One region of the Moorella naiadis (nom. illeg.) genome, then DNA from elsewhere that is predicted to be linked to it. Evidence: riboswitches for the same ligand, from Rfam matches in the RefSeq annotation. Region 1 holds a riboswitch; each other region holds the start of a gene.
The links. A riboswitch is a leader RNA that binds a small molecule or an ion and turns the genes downstream of it on or off. The one in region 1 is predicted to bind cyclic di-AMP.

Region 1 (7,640 bases):
TCCCTTTGCCACTGGTGGTAAGCAGTCGCCTGCTCAATGGTGGTCGCCGAAAAAAGATCGCTGATCTTGTTCCTCGAAGAGATATTACCTGGATCGGGTTCAATTTTTAAATGCAGGTAGAGCTTTTTTTGGGGCGGCAGGACCAGGGCAAAGGTGATTTCGGCCTGGCCAGGCCGGCCGGTGATGCTTGTCGGCGCCGGTTCAAAGGTAATTCCGGTGGTCCGGAGGAGGTTGTCCAGGCCCCGGTAAGCCAGGACCAGCCCCTGGCGTCGCACTTCCACCGGTAACAATTCACCCCGGCGGCGACGCTGGCTGCCCCGTACCTCAAATATATCCCGGAAATCAGCCGCCAGGTTAAAATGGAGCAACAACTTTACCGGAAAGGGATTAAAGTTTATTAAGCGCAGGCGCTGAAAAAGGGCGTCCTTAATTAACCGTAACTGGCGGAGATGGATGGTCTGGGCCGGTATTACGGTACCATCGGGCAGATTAAAAACCGGGTTGGTTAATTCTATCTGGGCGAAGTGACTATCGCGGATGGAAGAAGAAAGAAATATTGGTCGCTGTCCGGCCACCTGCAACTCCAGGTGACTTAAGTAGCGGGTATCATTATAGTAAAGGCCCAGGCTGCCATTATCCCGCTGGATAACTGAACCATCGGGCAGGGAAACGAGAAAAATCCCCCCTTCCTTCAGCACCTCGGTCGCAGGTTCAATAGCGCACGGATTATGGCGTAAATCTAGCTCTGTATCGAGCATGTACTACCTCCTCCCTTTATTAAAAAAGAATTCGGCAGGCAACCTGGGGTTTCCTTCCTGGGAGAAATGGACTTAAAATTTGCATTTCCCTGGCCGCGTGGTATAATAAAAATATATATATATCCTGGTACGCTGAATTACGGCTTGGGCCGTAAACGGGGGAACCATTTCCGGGGTGAATCCCGGCCAGCAACAGCTTTTATTTTCCTTAAATCTTTGGGTGGATAGGCTGTCATTCAGGGATTGCCGGGGAAGGGAAGGCTAAAGCGCCGGGTAGGGCTAACTTCGGCCCGAATCCGTCAGCTAACTTCGTAAGCGTGGAAGGGAACTACCGGTTAACCGGTATCGTGTTCCATGGCGTTCAAGCTAGCAACCCCGGGTAAAACCGGGGTTGTATTTGTTTTATTACTTTTTACGAGGAGGGCAACAATCAGCTAAAACAAAAGTAAAGGGGGTAGATAATATGAGCAAAAAGCAGGCTGCCAAAATAGTTATGGTTTCCAACCGGGGTTCGTACAACCTGCAGGCGACCCCGGAGGGCATCAAACCCGTCCCGGCCATCAGCGGCCTGGTATCCGCTGTGGAACCATTTTTGCGGAAAAAGGGTGGTGTCTGGGTAGCCTGGGGCGGGCGGGAAGCACCCCAGGAAAATAGCCAGGGTTTAAGGTTGGCTGTACCTATTGAGAATGCGGCTTACACTTTTCATGAAGTACCCCTCACAGCGGGAGAAATAAAACTTTACTATCACGGTTTTACCAATAGTGCCCTCTGGCCCCTGTGCCATTACTTTTTAGATAGATGTCATTATGACGCCAGGGAATGGTCAACTTACGCCCGGGTTAACGCTAAATTTGCCGGGGCGGTTTTTGAAGAGGCCGCGGAGGGTGATATCATCTGGGTCAATGATTACCACCTGGCCCTGGTACCGGCCCATTTACGCCATCGCCAACCGCAGTTAAAACAATTCTTTTTCTGGCATATACCCTTCCCCCACCACGACCTGTTGGCCACTCTCCCTTGGGCGCCCCACATCCTGCGCGGCCTCCTAGGAACCGATGTCCTGGGTTTCCATCTCCAGGCCTATGTTGATAATTTTTTACAGGCAGCAGCCCAGTTGCTGGGGGCCCGGGTTGACTTTGAAGAAAATATTGTCTACTGGGAACAACGACGCATCCATGTCGGTGCCTGGCCCATGGGGATCGATTATCGGGCCTTCCAGCGCCAGGCGGTCGAACCCTCTACCAGGGCCAGGGCTGAGGAATTAAGGGAACAAATCGGCGTTGAACGCCTGGCCCTGAGCGTGGAGCGTCTTGATTATACCAAGGGGATCCTGGAAAGGCTCCTGGCCTGGGAGCGTTTGCTGGAAGAGGCCCCGGAATGGCGTGGCCGGGCGGCCCTGGTACAGATCGCCGTACCCAGCCGGACGGCTGTACCCGCCTACCGTCGTCTAAAGGAAGAGGTGGAAGCAGCCGTAGGCCGTATCAATGGGCGTTTCAGTGACGGTAGCTATCGCCCCGTCCATTACTTCTGGCGCGGCCTCCCCCGGCAGGAACTAGTAGCCTACTACCTGGCGGCCGATGTCATGATGGTTACGCCCCTCAGGGATGGTTTAAACCTGGTAGCCAAAGAATATGTGGCCTCACGGTGTGACAATACCGGCGTGCTGGTATTGAGCCGTTTCGCCGGAGCCGCCCAGGAACTCAAAGGAGCCGTCCTGGTCAATCCTTATGATATTGATGGTATGGCCATGATCTTTAATACGGCCCTGGGGATGGGCCGGGCGGAACAAGAAAAAAGGTTGCGTCTTTTGCAAGAAAGGGTACGGCGCCATGATGTCCACTGGTGGATGAACTGTTTCCACCAAACAATGGCTTTAAAGAAAGGAGAAGCGGATGATGTCTCCGGGTCGGCTAGCAGCTAAGATCCGGCACCACGGCGAAATTCTCCTCATGTGTGACTACGACGGTACCCTGGTTCCCCTGACCTCCCGCCCGGAACTGGCTCGTCCCGGGAAAAACCTGCTGAAATTACTGCAGTATCTGCTACAACGGCAGGGCCTGCACCTGGTTATAATCAGCGGCCGCTCCCTCGCCGACCTCCGCCACCTGTTGCCGGTACCCGGTCTCTGGCTGGCTGGCCACCACGGCACTCGGGTCGTGGACCCGAAGGGAGAAGTTATCGCGCTCTCGCCGCCAGCACCCGGAGATATTCCCTGGACAAAAATTTTTTCTCTGGCCCGGAAAATTGCAGCAGGGATTCCGGGCCTTTTGGTGGAAAATAAAGGAGAAAACCTGGCCCTGCACTACCGGTTGGCCGCGCCGGGAGACGCCGCAGCCGCCCTGGAGGGGTTTCGCCGCGAAGTCAAACCATATTTAAAATACGGCCTCGAATTTATCGCCGGGCATAAGGTCCTGGAGCTTCGCCCCCGGGGAGCCCACAAAGGGGTGGCGATAAACTATTTCACCCGCCGCTGGCCCCGGGCTTTACCCCTTTACCTGGGGGATGATAGTACCGATGAGGATGCCTTTAACGCCCTGCCGGCTAACGGCCTGGCTGTAGGGATCGGTCCCCGTTTCTCCGGCCGGACCCCTTATTTCCTGGCTTCGCCGGTAGAAGTCAGCCATTTTCTTTTCGGTTTAGCCTGATATAACCGGGCCAATTTTTAACCTGCATTAACTTCTTTTAACCTTCTAGCCAAAACTAAGGGGGTAATATTTAAGCTAGGGCGACATAAAAATAAACGTGAACATGCGAACGAGGTGATTATTTTTGGCCACCATCCAGAAAGCTATTATTCCCGCTGCCGGCTGGGGTACCCGCTTCCTGCCGGCTACTAAAGCCCAACCAAAGGAAATGCTACCCATCGTCGACAAACCGGCCATCCAGTTCATCGTTGAGGAAGCCGTTAATGCCGGGGTCGAAGACATCCTGATTATCACCGGCAAAAACAAGCGCGCCATTGAAGACCATTTTGACCGTTCCCTGGAGTTAGAGGACCTCCTGCGGGAAAAGGATAAAGGGGAACTCCTGGCCCTGGTGGAAAGAATCGCCGACCTGGCTGATATCCACTATATTCGCCAAAAGGAACAGCTGGGCCTGGGCCATGCCGTCTACTGCGCCCGCAAGTTTATCGGCCAGGAGCCCTTCGCCGTCCTCCTGGGAGACGATATTATCGTCAATACCCCTTCCTGCCTGGAGCAGATGCTGGCCGTTTATGAAGAAGTCAAGGCCCCCATTGTCGCCGTCCAGGAGGTCCCCCGGGAAGAAGTCAACCGCTACGGGGTCATCGCTCCCCTGGAGATTGACGGCCCCCTGATCCAGGTCAAAGACCTGGTGGAGAAACCACAACCCGCTGAAGCTCCCTCCAACCTGGCCGTTATTGGCCGCTACCTCCTGGTGCCGGAGATCTTCCCCCTGCTGGAGATGGTACAACCCGGCGCCGGTGGAGAGATCCAATTGACGGATGCCTTGCGCTTACTGGCTAGCCAGGACCTGGTCTACGCCTACCGCTTCCAGGGCAAGCGCTACGACATCGGTGATAAACTTGGTTTCCTCCAGGCCACAGTGGAATTCGCCCTGGCCCGGCCGGACCTGGCCGGCCCCTTCCGCGAGTACCTGGCCGGGATCATCTCTTCCGCCCTGGGTAACCTGCAGATTGCCGCCACTAAGGAATAATACGCATATTTACCTGGCTCCATGCGTCTCGTATCAGGGAGTATCTAGGGCAAAATATTAGTCCAATCCTGTGGCCACAGCCTGAATAAGAGTCCGCCCTGCTGAATGAAAGGAGCGGACTCTTTTATGGTCCTTTTAAACTGCTACCGCGTTACTCCACTTGCCGCAGCGGTCACCCCAGCGGGCCAGGACCTCTTTTCCTTCTTTTAATTCTACTACTTCACAGTGATTGGCACACCCGCGGCATTCAAAACCGCCGGTGTGGAATTCCCTGTCGGTAAGCTCGAAGCCCCGGAAGGAGCTCACCTTCAGGCCCGCTTCCCGGGCCAGGAGGGCGGCGCCGAAGGCCCCCATGACGCCGAAGTGTTCAGGAACGATGACCTCCGTTCCCAGGGCGCGGCTGAAGGCCTGGCGCATGCCGGCATTGGCCGCCACCCCGCCCTGAAAGACTACCGGCGGCAGGATCTCTTTGCCCTTGCCGACGTTATTCAGGTAGTTACGTACCAGGGCCTCACACAGGCCAGCAACGATATCGTTCAGGGGGTGGCCCTGCTGCTGTTTATGTATCATGTCGGACTCAGCAAAGACGGCACAGCGTCCGGCTATCCGTACCGGGTTCTGCGCCTCCAGGGCTAGGCGGCCAAAATCCTCGATGGGAATCCCCAGGCGGGCCGCCTGCTGGTCCAGGAAGGAACCGGTGCCGGCGGCGCAGACGGTATTCATAGCGAAATCAGTGACTACACCCTGGCGCAGGATGATTATTTTCGAATCCTGGCCGCCGATTTCTAGTACCGTCTGCACGCCGGGCACCACCTGGCTGGCGGCCACGGCGTGGGCGGTAATTTCGTTTTTGACCACATCGGCCCCCGTCATGACGGCCGCCAGGCCGCGACCGCTGCCGGTAGTGCCTACACCGGCCACGCTGATGTCCCGGCCCAAGGTATCCCTAATCTCCCGCAAGCCCTCCTGGATGGCCGGGATGGGCTGGCCGCGGGTCCGCAGGTAAACGTAGGCCAGTAGTTGGCCACTGCCGGTGTCCAGGGCAATGACGTTAGTGCTGACGGAGCCAACGTCGATACCCAGGTAGATAGACTTCAAACTGGATCAACTCCTTTTTCATCTGCTTAGTAATCCCATGAAGGTTCACGCCTCCACAACTGAGACGAGGGACTGGCTGGTACAGGCGGAAGGCGACTTGGTTCGAGGCGTTAGCAAATTTAGCGAAGCCGGGCGAGGCAGCGGTGAACGGGAGGGGGATCGTCACGTAACTTTAAGAAAGAAAAGTATCACTCCCCGTAATACTTGATCAAAGAGATAAAATCAAGCCACTCCCGTTGCCGAGCAAGGCTGAGCGCAAAGTTTGCTAGCCGAGAACCACTGGAGCCTGGAGGCTATACCCGTCAGTTCGTACAAGTGCTAGATTGGTAAATTATTAACCTGCCCGCATACCCTTCTGCCGACGCAACATATCGACAAAGGCTTCCAGGCGGGTCTGCAGGCCGGCCTCGCCAGTCTGCTCGTCCAGGTAGAGGGTCATGACCGGGATCCCGGTAGCCTGCTGGACAGAAGGCATCACCGAATGGGCGACGATCTCCGGCATGCAGGTTAAGGGCGCCAGCTGGATAACCCCATCGCAGCCCTGCCGGGCGAAGACGACTGTATCTCCCACTGACTCCCAGCCGTGGCCGCCGACAAAGTGGTTGAGGTAAGGGGGAGCCGTTTTTTCCGGGTGATGGCCCGGTAGGGGCAAAAGGCCCTTAAAAAGGTTATCGTTGATCCAGCGGCTAATAAAAAGACCCCTGACCACCTCTACCCCCAGGGCTCCCAGTCGCCTTTCTATATCCAGGTTGACCAGGGGTTCCAGTACCGTATAAATTTCACCGACAATACCGATTCGCAGTGATGGCACCTCTTTTCGCCGGGGAATGGCCGCCAGCTCGGCTTTAATTTCCTTAACTGTCCTGTTAAGCGTCCGGCGGCTATCGGCGGCATCCAGCTTTTGTAAAGCTAGCCGGAAGACGGCGTCAGCCTGGCCGGGACGATTTTCCCGGGGTCGCAGGCGCTGGACCTCCTGTTCCAGGGCATCAACAGCGCAGGCCTTCAGCCAGGCCAGGATTATCCCGTGGACGCCGTCCTGCCAGGGGCGACGGTTCAAATATTTAATCTTCTCCCAGACTTCGCTAAAGTGAACGTCCGGGGGCTCGAAGACAATCATCTCGTATTCGCTGCCCAGGTCCCGGAGAATTTCTCTCTGGACCTGGCTGTAGTAGCCGATACGGCAGGGCCCTACCCCGCCGGCCATGACGATGGTGTCGGCCCCCAGTTCTTTAGCCTCCAGGTAATTACCCAGGTTGACCTTCAAGGGCAGGCAGGCGGATTCCGGGGCCTGGCGGACACCCAGTTCCAGGGTGCGGCGAGTACATGGTGGGGGTACCACCACATCCAGGCCAAGGCCCTCCAGGGCGGTCTTCAGGACCAGCCACAAGTGGCCCATATGGGGAAAGGTTATCTTCATGCAGAACGCCTCCGGCTGAGCATATCCATAAAGGCCTCCAGGCGGGTCGCCACCCCGGCCTCGCCGGTCTGCTCGTCTAAGGTTAATAATAAAAAGGGCTTGCCCAGGCGATGGGCATAACGCTCGGCCAGGTCACCGACCAGGGAATCCGGACCGCAGCCAAAGGCTGTCAAATGAATTAGACCGGCGATTTCTTCTTTTTCCATCAGGTGTAGTGCTGTACCCATAATCTTGCGGCCCAGGGTCCAGTACAGGCGTTTGGGTAACTGGCGGCAGGCCGCCTCCCCCAAAGTGGGGTCGATATTCTCCGGCAGGACCACCCGTCCTCCCAGGCGGGCTACCTTACCGGGAATATCCATGCCCAAGTAACGGTCATAGAGAAGGTAGCTGTGACCGACGATACCTACCGCCAGGGAGATGTCAGTATCGGCCACCGGCCGTGAACCATGCTTTAAAGGGTAATCAACGGGCGCGCCGCCACCGATAGTTAGTGGCGGTTGCTCCCAATTGCCTACGGGCACGCTGTTGCCCAGATATGGACCGCCCTCCCTTTGCCGTGCCAGCCATTCCCGGTACCTGGCCCCGGCTAACGCCGCGGCCTGCAAGGCCTCCCTGTTCCCGGCACCCAGGGCCCGGGCCGTCGCCCGGATGGCCGCCCGCAGGCCCTCTTTCGGCCGCCGGGCCAGGTCGAC
Region 2 (7,640 bases), on a different contig from region 1:
GCGTTCCAGGGATTCGGCCCGGGCATCAATAACGCTGACTTCGTGGCCGGCGGCAGCCAGTTGGATAGCTAAACTGGCCCCCAGGCGGCTGCAGCCGATGATTATAACGCGCATAATAACACCCCCTACGCAGGTTGACGGTCAATCAGTAATTCGCAGGTGGCCCGGCGTAAGAGCCATTCTGAGGTGCTTCCCAGGCCGCCGAGCTGGCGTTTGGGCCGGGCGCCAATAACGATCAACTGCACCTCTTCCTCGGTAGCGGCTTGCAGGATACCGGTACCCGCCGTCCGGGCCCTTATAATCCTGGTCCTGCTGGGCAGTTGATGAAAATTAACGATTTCTACCCCTTGTTGCAGGACCTCATTTAAGCGGGCCTCGGTCCCCGGCAGGGCTACCCCTAAGGGAGAGGTGAGGGGCACCTCCAGGACGGCCAACAAAATGATCTCGGCCTTTTGTTCGGTCCCCAGGCGGCAGGCCAGTTCAATGGCCCGGCGGGCATAATCGCTGTCCACTACTGGGACCAGGATCCGTTTTACGGCCTGGACAGTCCTGGTGACATGGGCGACTTCATAGGGAATGGCCGGCGGTACATGCAGCATCCACCAGAAAAGGCGGCCCATACTGACGATAAAAACCAGGGCCAGGAAAATACCCAGGGGATGGGTATGAATCGCCGTCATGCGCGGACCTCCTTGTGGCGCCGGGTGAAATAACGGATGAAGGCCAGGGCGCGGTAAATCCCGAGGCCCAGGAAACCGGCGCCGACTACCCAGGCCATGGGGCTGGGATGGACCAGGGCGCGGACCCAGATGGCCGGTCCCAGGAACAGCATGGCCAGGGTGGTCACCATCTGGTAGTAATCACGCCAGGTGAGGGACTGGCAAACCTTACGGCTGCTTCTTTTAGCTGCCATGGGCAACAGCCTCCTTGCAATCCCGTTCGGCCAGGGCCTGTTTGTACTCCTCCAGGAGATCGTACTCCTCCGCTGCCTCCAGGACCTTTAATTGCTGGCCTTCCCAATCCCGGGGTATATTACCGAAGACAGGGAAGCCATGCTTGCGACGGTAATAGAAATAATAAATAAAACAGAGGAGGATCCAGGCCGGGCCGGCGATGCGGCCAATGGCATGGGTCAGGATAACCTCAAAAAGAATGGTACTGATGCCCAGGGTGCCGATAACCCCCAGGAGGGGGAATTCCACCGTCCGGCCGCGGTAGTTAATTTTAATGTTTAAGGGTACTTTATAGGGCCGGGGCGCATAGGGGTCGGTGAAACGTAACTTAATTAGCGCGATAAAGACCAGGATATAGCCGGTGGTAGCCCCAAAGGCGTACATGTTACCCAGGGTATCCATGGCGTTGGGCGTTAAGAAAGAAAGGACGAGCTGCAGGACGCCGATGCCGGAAAAGACCAGGATGGTCCGGTAAGGGGTCCGGAAACGCGGGTGGACGGCATTGAACCAGTCGCTGATAAAGTGAAACTGGCTCATGGCGAAGGTAAGCCGTGAGGCGCTCATGACGCCGGAGTTGGCCGAAATCAGCAGGATGGTGGCCCCCAGCAGGGCGGCAAAGGGGCCGGCGATAATGCCGATAAAGGGGATGGCATGGGCCAGGGTAGCCACCGGGTCGCCGACGGCCTCGGCAATATCCTGCCACGGCAGGACGCCCAGGCTCATGGTGGAAAAGGCAGTAGCAAAGATAAATACGGTGAAGATGAGGCCGACGGAGGTCCGGGGCACAACCGTTGCCGGCCGTTTGGTTTCCTGAGCCGCCTGGGAAATGGATTCCAGGCCGACGAAGGAGATGATGGCCAGGGAGGAACCGTAAGCAAATTCCTTAAAAGTAGGGAACTGGGTGATCCACTGGTGGGCCAGGAGTTCCGGACGCCAAGCAAAGAGGAAGCCAAAGACAATAATGGTCGATTCCGTCAGGATATCAATGGCTCCCAGGATTTCGTTGAGCAATGAGGATTCCCGCATCCCCCGGATGTTGAGGGCGATAAGAAAGATAACCAGGACCAAGGCTTCGGCCATCCAGACCAGGTTGACGTGATGCAGGGGCCCGATGCTAATAGCCAGGGAATCAACATTGATGCTAAATAGATAAGGCAAAAAGAAGTTGATATAGCCGGCGGAAGCAGTAGCAAAGAGGGCAATATCGATAGTATAGTCCAGTAATAAGGCCGATCCGGCCACAAAGCCCCAGAAATCGCCCAGCCCACGCAGGGTGAAGAACTGCCCCCCGCCGGCCACGGGGTAGGTAGCGGCCAGTTCGGTATAGGCGAGACCGATCATAATGTACACCAGCCCGGCCAGGGCGAAGGCCAGACCGGTAGCCCCTTTAGCCCAGAGCATGACCAGGCCCAGGGCGGCGTAGATATCGGCGCCGACATCAGCGTAACCCCACATATAGGAGCCCCAGACGGTGACCTCCCGGCGTAACTCTAACTTTTCTGTCGCCGCAGCCAAATGCAACCCTCCTCCAGTCAAAAAACAAAACCAGAATAAACCAGAATAAACCAGGATAAACCAGAATAAAAGGAATAGAAAAAACCAGCCGACCCCTTATGGCCCCCCGCTGGTTTTCATCATGAATTCATCTCCCCTCCAGCCTGCGAGGTTAGCTGCCGGGTTCGGGCCGGAGCAAGCCCTACCCCACTCCCAGTCTGCCAGCTCCGTTACTCGCCAGTACCCTGAATTACCTGGAGTAATAAAGTAGACTGAGGGCAGGGATTCACCCCTGTGGTGGTTCCCCCGTTCCCTATTATTTGCGGGATTCGGCCTTCTCATGTCTTACAGGCATTTCGCGTTAATGTTAGCAGCCGGCAATCAGACTGTCAAAAGAGCCTTGGCCTGGTATATAATACTCTCGGTTTAAATAGGCCGGCATTTTTGTGTGATGGCTACAGGGCTTTGAAAAATAACAGTTTGCTATTCCGTAATGCTTCTTGCGGTACTGGCCTGGATGTAATATAATCGGTGCAAGCAAAAATAGGTGGTGGCATTTATGGAGTATGGCAGCAAAAAAGTGGCGGCAGTAGCCATTAAGATGGCCCTCTCGGAAAGCCGGGAGGAAGAGGCCCGGCTGAAAAAGGAGTATGCCGCCGGCGGTATAGCCACGGCGGCAGTGGATTACGGCGGGGAATTTATCAATTCCGTACAGAAAATAGTTGAACGGGCGGTGGTGGCGGCCAAGCGGGAAGGGGTTATCAAAGAGACCCATCTCGAAGAGGGAGCCATCGCCGGGGCGACCCGGGAAGCCCTGTCCCAGATGATGCCCAAGGCCATCGGCCTGAATGTAGGGGGCAAGATTGGCATCGCCCGCTGGCAGGATCACCTGAGTGTAGCCATCTTCTTCGGCATCGGCCTGCTCCACCTGGATGAAGTCGGCATCGGCCTGGGACACCGGGCTGTGTGAAAAACATGACCGATAAGGATATCATGAACGCGGTTTCCAGACCCCGGTGGGGTAATATTATCTACCGGCAGCGGGATTAAAGGCTGTTACCGTAGTACGGTAGGAGGGTTACGATGACGGATCAAAAGGATAAGGATAGACTGAAAAAGAGGGTCCGGGGCCTGCGCGGTGCCGTAGACGTACCGAAAAACACACCCCCGGCGATTATCGCCGCCACCGCAGGGTTGCTGCGGGAGATAGTGGCGCGTAACAACCTGTTAGTCGAGGATATTATCAGCGCCTTCTTTACCGTGACCCCGGACCTCAACGCCGCTTTCCCGGCCGCAGCCGCCCGTCGTCTGGGCTGGGTGGATATAGCCTTGATGTGTGCCACGGAGATACCGGTACCGGGAAGCCAGCCGGGAATTGTCCGGGTTTTAATTCATGCCTATAGTGATCAGGAACCGGTCCATGTCTATTTAGGCCGGGCAGCAGAATTACGTCCAGATTTGAGTTAAGACCTGAAATATTTATTGACAGTCCCTAATCCTGTATGGTATTCTTTTACCAACAACTGAATATATGCATGAGCAGAGTTGAGTCGAGTTAAGTTTGAGTTGAGCCTGGAGTTTGAGCGGGTAATAGTTAAACCTGACCAGGGCTTACTTAAGCGCTGGTTTTTATTTTGCCCTCGGGGAGGGATTAACGTTGTTCCATCCCGACCGGGAGACCTTCCTGGCCATGGCCAGGGAAGCCCCCTACGTACCTGTCTGGACGGAAATCCTGGCCGATACGGAAACCCCCATCTCCCTTTACTTAAAATTTAGCGGCACCCGCGATAGTTTCTTGCTGGAGAGTGTCGAGGGTGGAGAAAACCTGGGCCGCTACTCCCTCATCGGCTTTGATCCATTGCTGACCTTTACTGTCAGGGATGGCAGGGCCTATTTAACCTCGGCCGGTGTTACCAGGATGCTGGAGGAAAAACCCCTGGCGGCCTTGTATAGTTTAACAGGCCGCCTGGCGCTGCCCCCTGGCGACGGCCCTCGTTTTCAGGGTGGCCTGGTGGGCTATCTTGGTTATGATCTGGTGCATGAACTGGAGGCTTTACCGGGGGGACCAGTCAATGATCTACAGTTGCCTGACACCCACTTAATCCTGAACCGCTGCTATCTGGTTTACGACCATGTTTTGCAGACAGTAAGGATTACCTGCTTGGGACGAGGCGGTAAGGATGCCAGCGATGGTTACGCCGAGGCGGTGGCCATGGTACGGCAGATTCTGGCGGAATTAGGGCGGCCTTTAGCGGAAAAAACTTTGACCGGCTGTCATGACTGGAGTCTACCGGCAGGCAGGCCGCCTATGCCGGCAGGGATTCCCTGGCAGGCCAGCGTCAGCCGGGAAGATTTTATCAAGATGGTTACGAAAGCCAAAGAGTATATTGCCGCCGGGGATATCTTCCAGGTGGTACTCTCCCAGCGGTTGAGCCTTCCCTTCAGGGGCGATCCCCTGGCCGTATACCGCCGCCTGCGGGCTTTGAATCCTTCTCCCTATATGTTTTACCTGAATTTCCCGGAGGTACAACTAGTGGGCGCTTCGCCGGAAATGCTGGTCCGGGTGGAAAAGGGGGTCATCGATTACCGGCCCATTGCCGGCACCAGGCCCCGGGGCCATACCGCCGCTGAGGACCGGGCCCTGGCCGCGGAACTCCTGGCCAGTGAAAAGGAGCGCGCCGAACACCTGATGCTCCTGGACCTGGGCCGTAACGACGTCGGCCGGGTGGCTGCGCCGGGCAGCCTTCAGGTACCCCGGCAAATGGTGGTGGAATATTACTCCCATGTCATGCATCTGGTTTCCCATATTACCGCCCGGTTGGACGCCGGCAGGGAGGCCCTGGATGCCATGAAGGCCTGTTTCCCGGCTGGCACAGTAACGGGAGCCCCCAAGGTACGGGCCATGGAGATTATCGCTGAACTGGAACCAACTGCCCGGGGGCCCTATGCCGGGGCTGTCGGCTACCTGGGCCTCCACGGCAACCTAGATACCTGTATAACTATCCGCACCATCGCCTTTACCCGTGACCGGGCCTTTATCCAGGCCGGAGCAGGCATTGTCGCCGACTCTGATCCCGAGGCCGAGTATGAAGAGACCCTGAATAAAGCCCGGGCCCTACTGCAAGTATTAAGGGACCAGGAGGTGGTGTTCCGTGCTGTTAATGATTGATAACTACGATTCCTTTACTTACAACCTGGTACAGTACTTCCGGGAACTGGGACAGGAGGTGACGGTGCGGCGGAATGATGCCATAACCCTGGAGGAGATTGCCGGCCTGCAGCCTGCTTACCTGGTCCTGTCCCCTGGTCCCTGCACCCCTGACGAAGCCGGTATCTCCCTGGCGGCCATAACCGCCTTCAGCGGCAAAATCCCCATCCTGGGGGTTTGCCTGGGCCACCAGAGCATTGCCCAGGCCTTCGGTGGGCGGGTAGTCCGGGCCGGGAGGCTGATGCACGGCAAGACCTCCAATATTACCCACGACGGTAAAACTATTTACCAAGACATCCCCAATCCCTTTACTGCCACTCGCTACCATTCTTTAATCGTTGACGAGGCCACCTTGCCTCCCTGCCTGGAGGTGACCGCCCGGAGCGAAGCCGGAGAGCTCATGGGCCTGCGCCACCGCCAGTTACCCATTGAAGGCGTCCAGTTTCACCCCGAGTCCATCCTGACGACAGCAGGAAAACAACTCCTGCAAAACTTCCTGGTAAGCTATGCCCATTAACCCTACCAAAATAAGAGAGGAGATGAGCCGAGTGTTAAAGGGTCAGATTAGTAAAGTAGTAGCCGGCCAGCACTTGAGCGAAGCCGAAGCCGGGGAAGCCATGGACATCATCATGACCGGCCAGGCCACCCCGGCCCAAATAGCCGCCTTTATTACCGCCCTGCGCCTTAAAGGAGAAACAGTAGATGAGATCACTGGTTTTGCCCGCAGCATGCGCCGCCACGCCACCAGTATCACCACCAGCCACCAGGTATTCGTCGACACCTGCGGCACCGGCGGTGATGGCCGCCAGACCTTCAACATCTCCACTACTGCCGCCTTCGTCGTCGCCGGCGCCGGGGTGGCCGTGGCCAAACACGGTAATCGTTCCGTTTCCAGTCGCTGCGGCAGCGCAGACATGCTCGAGGCCTTGGGCATCAAGGTCGACCTGCCTGCGGCCACAGTTGCTCGTTGCCTGGACGAAGTAGGTATGGCCTTCCTCTTTGCCCCCGTCTTCCACGGGGCCATGAAATACGCTGCCGGACCGCGGCGGGAGATCGGCATCCGCACGGCCTTCAATCTCCTGGGACCCCTGACCAACCCGGCCGGCGCCCCCTACCAGCTGGTAGGGGTTTACGACCCGGCTTTAACGGAGACTGTCGCTGCCGTCTTGGGACGCCTGGGCAGCCGCCAGGCTTACGTGGTCCACGGTAGTGACGGCCTGGACGAGATAACCACCACCGGTCCCAGCAAAATCACCTGCCTGGATAACGGCAGCATTAGAACTTATACCTTTGAACCTGCAGACGCCGGCTTGCCCCGGGCCACCCTGGCGGACCTGGTTGGGGGAACGGCAGCCGATAACGCCGCTATTGCCCGTGCCGTTCTTAACGGTGCCCGGGGTCCGGCCCGGGATGTCGTCCTGATTAACGCCGCCTTCGCCCTCCTGGCCGCCGGGGCCGCCGCTAACCTGGAACAGGCCCTTACCCTGGCGACAGGGAGTATTGATTCTGGGGCCGCGGCAGCTAAACTCCGGGCTATGATAGCCTGGGTGGAAAGATGGGCTGCTTGATGCTGGAGATACTGAAACACAAACGCCGGGAAGTAGCGGCCGCCAGGGAAGCCCGGCCCCTGGCGGCCTTGGAGCAGGCGGCGGCCGCCCTCCCTTCCACCAGGGACTTTGCCGCCGCCCTGGAACACCAGAGCAAAGGGTTAAAGGTTATTGCCGAATTAAAGCAAGCATCACCATCCCGGGGTCTGATCCAGAAGGATTTTAATCTGGAGGGGCAGGCCAAAAGTTATACGGCCGCCGGGGCCGCCGCTATCTCCGTCCTGACTGATGAACGGTTTTTCCGGGGCCGACCGGAATACCTGACCCGGGTACGCCGGGTAACCACCCTGCCCCTACTGCGCAAGGACTTTATTATCGAGCCTTACCAAATCTACGAGGCCCGGATCCTGGGAGCCGACGCCATCTTGCTCATTGTCG
Region 3 (7,640 bases), on a different contig from region 1:
ATATTTCCCCTTTTTTGGGCGTGTAATACTTGAGGATGTATTTCGATCCCTGTCTTCAATCAGTGGAAATAAAAGACCTCTTAACCTGGAAAATAAGGATAAGAGGTCTAGCAAAAGCCCTGGTTACGCGGGGCACCACCTGCAGCAATCAACAAGGGATGGCGGCGTTCAGCCGCCTTTTAATTTAGGCTACCTCACCCGCCGGGCGCCAACGTAGCGCGGCCCCCAGTAATAAGGATCGTTGATGCTGTCAATGGACACGCCGCTATTGGTGGCGCTGATAAAATTGCCATCTCCGACATAAATGCCCACATGGCTGATACCCCGGGCATAGGTGTGGAAAAAGACCAGATCGCCCGGCATAAGTTCATCTTTATCCACATGGGTGCCCAAGGAGGCCTGGTCGCTAGCCGAATGGGGCAGATCAATACCTACACGGTCAAAGACGTACAGGGTAAATCCGGAACAATCAAAACCCTTAGGGCTCGTCCCACCCCAACGGTAAGGAGTTCCTTCATACTGGCGGGCAATAGCGGCGATCCGGGCGCCCACGGTAGAGGGAGCGACGCTTTCGCTACGAGATGCCGGGGTGGGTTCATAACTGGTGGCGGGTGGGTTGTCGCCGGTGGGGATCTCCAGGGTTTGTCCAACAAGAATTAGCGAGGAATCCAAGTTGTTGGCGGCTTGAATCTGTTCTACCGTTACACCATAGCGCCGTGATAAAGCCCAGAGGGTGTCCCCCCTCTGCACTTCGTATGGTTGGGCCAGGGCTACCCCGGCGGCCACTAAAGTAAAGGCCCCGGCCAGGGTGGCGGTCAGACAATACTTCGACCACTTCTTCAATTAGCTAAGACCTCACTCTCGCACACCTACGAGGTTAGTTGTCGGGTTCGGACCGAGAGTTAGCCCGGAGTCAGGGACTTTTTTACCCCTGCTCTTCACCCCAAAAATATCCCCCGTTTCCCGTCTTTACGGGAATTCGGTGCAAAAATATGACTTTTTAATTATACCGTCGAAAAAGGGAACAGTAAAATGCCATTATACTAGCTCTGGCGCCATAACCTGGCAGGAAGTAAAATATTCTTTCCTTAAGGAGCTTTTTCTTATGAATTCATACCAGTTATACCGGGAAGAATGGGATATGCTTTTTGCCTATCAATTAACGTTTTGGCGAAGAAAGAGTGTGCATGAAGACCACAGGTTTTTCCGCTAGAGCGAAGAAAGTATATTTAGTCCATAATCAGAAAACGGTGTGGGAGGGAGGAGGCTTGAAAACACCGGAATGGACACTAAACCTTAAAAGCGAGGTGGAACTTTATGAACAAAAATGCTCCGGCAGCTGCCGGCTGGTGGCGTTACCGTTATCTGGTTGCAGCCATATTGTTTTTCGGCTACAGCATCCAGTACCTGGACCGGGTAAAAACAACGGTTTTGGTGCCCTTGATCAGTGAAAGCCTCCACCTGACCCATGGTGATGTTGGCAATGCCATGTTCTTATTGATGGTTTTTTACGGTCCGACCCAGGTTCTATCCGGTTTCCTTTGCGACCGCTTTGGTCCCAAAAAAGTACTGGTGTTTTCATTATTTACCTGGAGCCTCTTTACTATTTACATGGCTTTTATGCAGAATGTCACTGAATGGTATATCCGTAATGCTTTATTTGGTATTTTAGTTGGCACCGAGTTTGTACCGAGTGCCCGCCTAATCGCCCGCTGGTTCCCGAAAAGGGAGCGGGCCCAGGCCCAGGGGATCCTTTCCTGGTCCTGGATTGTTACCCCGGCGTGGGCACCTTTGCTGGCAACTTTTCTGGCTGCCTACTTTAACGACTGGCGTCCGGTTTTTATCTGGCTGGGTCTTTTCGGTCTGGTACCACTGATAATCGTATTGTTTTTTATTTATGACCGGCCTGAACAGATGCGTCGTTTAAGTGATGCTGAGGTTAAGGAGAGTTACGCCGATGAACTTGAGAGCGGTATATTGCAGGAAGGGGCCCTTAGCCGGGAGAACCTGGCCCAGCAGGCTAAAAAGGCTGAGATTCCCCTGCGAGATGTATTACTGAATAAGAGTTTTATAGCTGTGGTGATCTCTTACCTGGCCTGCCAGATGACCTTCTGGGGGGTAGTTACCTGGTCGCCCAGTTATTTAAGTGAAGTATTTAAGTTTAGCCTGACGAAGATGGGTGCCTGGGCCTCTATCTACTTTGCCGCCGGAATAATCGGTGCTTTCCTGAGTTCCAGGATTTCGGACAAGGTATTCAGTGGTCGTCGCCGCCCAATGATTATCCTCTCCTTTATCGGCACCATCCCCTTTATTCTTCTTCTGGCCACGGTGCGACCGGGGATCAGCAATATGGCCTTGGTACTCATCCTAGCCGGTGCCGGTTTCTTTGCCAATATGATCTGGGGTCCAATCCTTGCCTGGCCGGCCGATGTTTTCAGTCCAGAGATGTATGGCCGCGCCCTCGGTTTTGTGACTGGCATCGCCTACTTTGGAGCTGCCTTTGCTCCGCTCATTATGAGCCGCCTTATTATGAAAACGGCAGCCGGTGTTTCCTACACCTACGCCTGGGTGTTTATTGCCTTTTGCGCGGTACTGGGTTTGATTGCTTCATCATTAGTCAGCGATAGACATGAGACCACATTTCATAATCAGGCTATTACTGAATAACTACCGAGGTGACATCCATTGTCCGTCATGACTCCCAAAGAACGTGTCCTCCGTGCTTTAAACCAGCAATGGGTCGACCGTATCCCCGTGGGCAATCCAGTATCGGTAGCTACTGTAGAATCCATGGCGGCCTGCGGCGCCTATTTCCCCGCCGTCCACCTGGACGCAGAGAAAATGGCCACCCTGGCCGCCACCGGCCACGAGATCCTGGGGTTCGACACCATCGCCCCCTACTTCAGTGTCCAGCAGGAGGCGGCGGCCTTCGGCCTCAAGATGAATTGGGGTGAAATTGACTCCATGCCCGATGTCCTGGAGAACCCCTATGAGGATCCTGGGGCGATCACGATCCCGGATGATTTCCTGGAGCGCCCCTCTATCCGGACCGTGCTGGATGCCCTGCGCATCCTGAAAAAGGAGTACGGCGACCACGTCTGCCTGGTGGGCAAGATAATGGGCCCCTGGACACTGTCCTACCACCTGCACGGCACCCAGAACTTCCTCATCAAAACCATCCTGGAACCGGACAAGGTGCGCGGTTTCCTGGATAAGCTTAAAGGCCTTAGCGTTATGTTCGCCAACGCCCAGTTCGCCGCCGGCGCCGATGTGGTCACGGTGGCCGACCACGCTACCGGCGACCTGGTGAGCGGCACCTGCTACCGTGACTTCCTCCTGCCGGTGCACCAGGAGATGACGGGGCAGATCAAAGGCCCTACTATCCTGCATATCTGCGGCAACACCACCGACCGCCTGGATTATATCGCCCGGGCCGGCTTCAACTGTTTCCACTTCGATTCCAAGGTCAACCCCCGAACGGCCCACAAAATTATCAATGGCCGTATCGCTCTGACTGGCAGTATCAACAACCCGGTGACCCTGTTTAACGGCACCCCGGACGATGTCCGCCGGGAGGTCTGGGCCAACTGCGAGGCCGGTATTGAAATTATTTCCCCGGAGTGCGCCGTGCCCTTACGGACACCTAACGCGAATCTGAAGGCGATCGTGGCGGCGGTGGAGGAATACTGCCGCACCCATTAAAATGGGCCTTAAAACGGGTGCAACAAAGATTGGCAAACCCCCAGGATGGCTATCCGGGTGCCAGTGATTAATACTGCGAAAATCTGTCACCATTCTGGCGGGCCCCCGGAAGAGAAGCCGGGGGCCTGTTTATAGAAAAGAGCAGGAGTAAAGAAAGGTTATCGCGAATTTTTTGTCTGACGGTAGAGGCGTTTATAGTTGTTGGGAGTTAACTTTTACTTTATTAGACAATGGTCCAAAAAGCGGAGGGGAAGCGGAGAGGAAGGGGGGTAGAGCCCAATATGCTGCACCAGGACTTAATTCAGCCCCTGCTGGACCGTGCGGCGGCCTTCGGTCCGGGGGTTATAGAGGTTATCAACCTTGAGGGGGTAATCGTTGCCAGCTCTGATCCGTCGCGGGTAAACTTAACCCGGCCGGAGGTACAGGAGTTAACCGTTGCCGGGGTCGCGTTGCCCTCGGCCCCAGTGCCCGCTGCCGAATTCCATACCGCCCGGCAACATCCGCAACTGGAGGATAATGGTGGCCAGATAGCCCCCTTCCTCCCCATAACCGTTAGCGATGAACTTACCGCCTGGTTGGGCTGGCAGGGGGTGCTGTCCCGGGAAACCCTGGCTTTATTGCAGGCCGCCCTCGTAGGGGTGTTGACGGCAGCCCGGCGCCGGGACGAGCAACACTTCGCCGCCCGGGAAGAGGAGGCCCTTTTAAATGCTCTTCTGGACCGGGAAGCCGCAGCCAGGGAGGAGGAATTAAAGTTACGGGCTCTGAATGCCGGGTATGATCTCAACCTGCCCCGGGCCGTTATCGTCCTACGACTGGAACCCAAAGAGAACAGCTACTTTAATATTAACCTGCACCTGGGTTATGACGTTACCCGGGAACAGTTAAAAGGTGAAATCTGGGATCAGATCAAGGGCGATCTTTATCTAACAGCTCAGGACCTTATTGCTTTCCATGGTGAGGAGCACCTGGTGATTTGCAAGGCTTTTCTAAATATGGAGAACCCCGGCCGCCTTTACCAGGCCCTGGATGTGATGGGCAAGCACCTATATGAACTGATAAAGGATAACCACCTCTTTGCCGTCCAGGCGGCTTATGGGAGTATTGTTGCCGAGGTTGCCGGCTTGCGGCAATCCTACTTGGAGGCGGTGGAGTTAATCTCCCTTGGTCGGTCCTGCGGCAAGATGTATGGCTTTATCGATGCCGAGGCTATTCTTTTTGAAGCCTTGGTGTGCGCCTTGCCGGGGCGTCTGACCAGCAGGTACCTGGAACCACTATTTCAGCGGATCGAAACAGCCGGAGAAGAGGGTATCCAGTTGTTGGACACGATCGAGGTTTATATTGATAATAACATGAACATCAAGCAAACGGCCGATAAGCTGTACCTGCACCGCAACACCGTCACCAACCGCCTGGAGAGATTGAAACAACTGACGGGCCTGGATCCCGATAGCGGCTTCTGCGCCCTTTTCTGGCTGAAGATGCTGGCCATTTACCGGCGCCTGGCCGCGTTACAGCGGCGAAATGATCCTGTGCCTTCAGGCCTGGACCGGGGATAGCAGCTGGACGCGGGAGGGGAGGAATGGCCCGTCTCCGGCGGGGTTTGCGGTAGCGGCAAACTTAGCGCAGCCATAGTGAGACGGTCGTGAGGGGGAGGGGGGTGATAAGTCATGGCGGCCAGGGAACAAATGACGGGCTGCGAGCGAGTAATAGGGGCTTTAAAGGGAGGGGAAGTCGATCGCTTACCCCTGATAACGCCGACTTCGGTGGCGACGGTGGAAAGCATGGCGGCCACCGGCGCTTATTTCCCGGAAGCCCATACCGACCCGCATAAGATGGCCGCCCTGGCTGCCGCCGGCCATGAACTCCTGGGTTTTGATACCACGGCCCCCTACTTCAGTATCCTGCTGGAAGCGGCCGCTCTGGGGTGTGACGTGGACTGGAATCCGGCGGATGCCATGCCGGCTGTTAAAAAGAACCCCCTGGAGAGATGGGACGATTGGCGACCGCCGAGTAATTTCCTGGACCGGCAACCGGTTAAAGCCCTGCTGAAAGCTATCCGCCTGTTAAAAGACCGCTACGGCAACCGAATAGCTGTGGTAGGTAAAGTCATTGGTCCCTGGACCCTGGCCTACCACCTCTGCGGGGTGCAGAATTTCCTCCTGGGGCTGGTCCTGGAACCGGATTCCGTGCGCGAACTCCTGGACCGGTTACTGGCGGTACCCCTGCAGCTGGCTGCGGCGGAGCTGGGGGCCGGGGCCGACGTCCTCACCTGGGCTGACCACGCCACCAGTGACCTGGTCAGCGCCGCAGCCTACCGGGAGTTTCTTTTGCCCCGGCACCAGCAGGCCATGGAACAGTGGCCGGCGGAAATTCCCGTCATCCTGCACACCTGCGGCCGGGCTACCGATCGGCTGGGTTACTTCACCCAGACTGGATTTACGGCCTTTCATTTCGATTCCCGCAACCCGCCGGGAGAACTCCTCAATCTGGCCAATGGGAAGTTGACCCTGGTGGGCGGCCTTAACAACCCCCAGACCCTCCTCAACAGTAGAGTCGATGAAGTAAGGACCGCCGTCGAAGAGTTGCTCCGGGCCGGCGTCCACCTGGTAGCGCCGGAGTGCGCCGTACCCCTGCGGACGCCGAACCGGAACCTGCAGGCGGTCGTTCGGGCGGTGCGTGACTTCAACCGCCGGCAGCGCGAACACGGGGAAAAGTAGCATTGCTCCTTCTCGAAAGGTATGCTAAAATGTATTTAATTTGCTAGGCCTCCATAATTTTTATGGTGTGTGATGACAATCTATGGAAGATGGCAATAATTCTACGGCAGGGCTTATCCTCAACTTTCAAACCCGGGACCGCAAAGAGAGGCCGGGCCTCTTTTTTATTATTTCCGGGCCTTCCGGAGTCGGGAAGAACACCCTGCTCCATTTTGCCCTGGAGCGGGTGAGAGGTATCTATTACCTGCCCTCCATTACCACCCGTCCGGTACGGCCGGGGGAGACCCAGGGTGCACCCTATTTTTTTGTCAGCAAAGATGATTTTGAGGCCATGATTGCCGCCGGCGCCTTCCTGGAATGGAAACAGATCTACTCGGGGGATTACTACGGCACCCACCTGCCGACCATCCTCTACGCCCTGGAGAAGGGTTATGACCTCACCACCGATATGGATGTCCTGGGATGCGCCGAAGTTATGAAGCGCTTCCCGGATAATGTAGTACCGGTTTTTATCGCCCCACCCAACCTGGAGGAATTGCGCCACCGGCTGGCCGGGAGGGAAAAGGATCCCGGCGTCATTGCCCGAAGGCTGGAACGGGTGACTATGGAAATGGGCTACGTTGACAGGTACCGGCATGTGATCATCAACGATGACCTGGAACGGGCCGGGGGCGAACTGGTCCAGATCCTGACTGAGTATTCCCAGAAGGGTTCGGGGAAATTGAAATAGCATTATTTGTTATGGCGCTATCACCTGTTGCATTTCCCACATGCGGTGGTAAAGGCCATCCTGCTGGAGAAGTTCTTCATGCCGGCCTCGTTGAATGACCCGGCCCTTGTCCAGGACCAGGATTTCGTCCATAGCCTCCAGGCTCGCCAGGTGGTGGGTAATGACCAGGGTGGTCCGGCCGACCATAATCTGGTGGATGGTCCGCAACAATCCTTGCTCCGACAGGGCATCTAAACCGCTGGTAGCTTCATCCAGGATCAGGATGGGGGCATTTTTCAGGAGGGCCCGGGCCAGGGCCAGGCGCTGGCGCTGGCCGCCGGAGAGTTTTAAGCCATCTTCACCAATGCAGGTATCAAGACCCTGGGGTAGGCTGTGGATAAAGTTTTCCAGGTCGGTGGCGCGCAGGACCGACCATAGTTCCGTCGTACCGGCCTCCGGCCGGGCCAGGAGCAGGTTTTCCTCCAGGGAGGCGTTAAAAAGATGGACAGGCT

Region 2: another riboswitch for cyclic di-AMP. It lies ahead of SDD30_RS12585 (APC family permease); the one in region 1 lies ahead of SDD30_RS12470 (alpha,alpha-trehalose-phosphate synthase (UDP-forming)).
Region 3: another riboswitch for cyclic di-AMP. It lies ahead of SDD30_RS03850 (C40 family peptidase); the one in region 1 lies ahead of SDD30_RS12470 (alpha,alpha-trehalose-phosphate synthase (UDP-forming)).

Annotation. Positions count from the first base shown of each region.
Region 1 covers NZ_JAXGFQ010000020.1:43,866-51,505, reverse strand. Annotated here, with positions in the region: gene SDD30_RS12475 (amylo-alpha-1,6-glucosidase) at 1-758, opposite strand, end outside; cyclic di-AMP (ydaO/yuaA leader) riboswitch at 879-1,091, shown strand; gene SDD30_RS12470 (alpha,alpha-trehalose-phosphate synthase (UDP-forming)) at 1,222-2,679, shown strand; gene otsB (trehalose-phosphatase) at 2,651-3,403, shown strand; gene galU (UTP--glucose-1-phosphate uridylyltransferase GalU) at 3,528-4,433, shown strand; gene SDD30_RS12455 (acyl-CoA dehydratase activase) at 4,569-5,531, opposite strand; gene SDD30_RS12450 (CoA protein activase) at 5,866-6,948, opposite strand; gene SDD30_RS12445 (acyl-CoA dehydratase activase-related protein) at 6,945-7,640, opposite strand, start outside.
Region 2 covers NZ_JAXGFQ010000021.1:14,148-21,787, forward strand. Annotated here, with positions in the region: gene SDD30_RS12570 (NAD-binding protein) at 1-114, opposite strand, end outside; gene SDD30_RS12575 (universal stress protein) at 126-680, opposite strand; gene SDD30_RS12580 (hypothetical protein) at 677-913, opposite strand; gene SDD30_RS12585 (APC family permease) at 903-2,468, opposite strand; cyclic di-AMP (ydaO/yuaA leader) riboswitch at 2,595-2,792, opposite strand; gene SDD30_RS12590 (HutP family protein) at 3,007-3,417, shown strand; gene aroH (chorismate mutase) at 3,531-3,914, shown strand; gene trpE (anthranilate synthase component I) at 4,105-5,616, shown strand; gene pabA (aminodeoxychorismate/anthranilate synthase component II) at 5,600-6,172, shown strand; gene trpD (anthranilate phosphoribosyltransferase) at 6,204-7,223, shown strand; gene trpC (indole-3-glycerol phosphate synthase TrpC) at 7,223-7,640, shown strand, end outside.
Region 3 covers NZ_JAXGFQ010000004.1:85,245-92,884, reverse strand. Annotated here, with positions in the region: gene SDD30_RS03850 (C40 family peptidase) at 190-843, opposite strand; cyclic di-AMP (ydaO/yuaA leader) riboswitch at 852-995, opposite strand; gene SDD30_RS03845 (MFS transporter) at 1,318-2,667, shown strand; gene SDD30_RS03840 (MtaA/CmuA family methyltransferase) at 2,695-3,702, shown strand; gene SDD30_RS03835 (PucR family transcriptional regulator) at 3,984-5,258, shown strand; gene SDD30_RS03830 (MtaA/CmuA family methyltransferase) at 5,370-6,419, shown strand; gene gmk (guanylate kinase) at 6,502-7,149, shown strand; gene SDD30_RS03820 (amino acid ABC transporter ATP-binding/permease protein) at 7,159-7,640, opposite strand, start outside.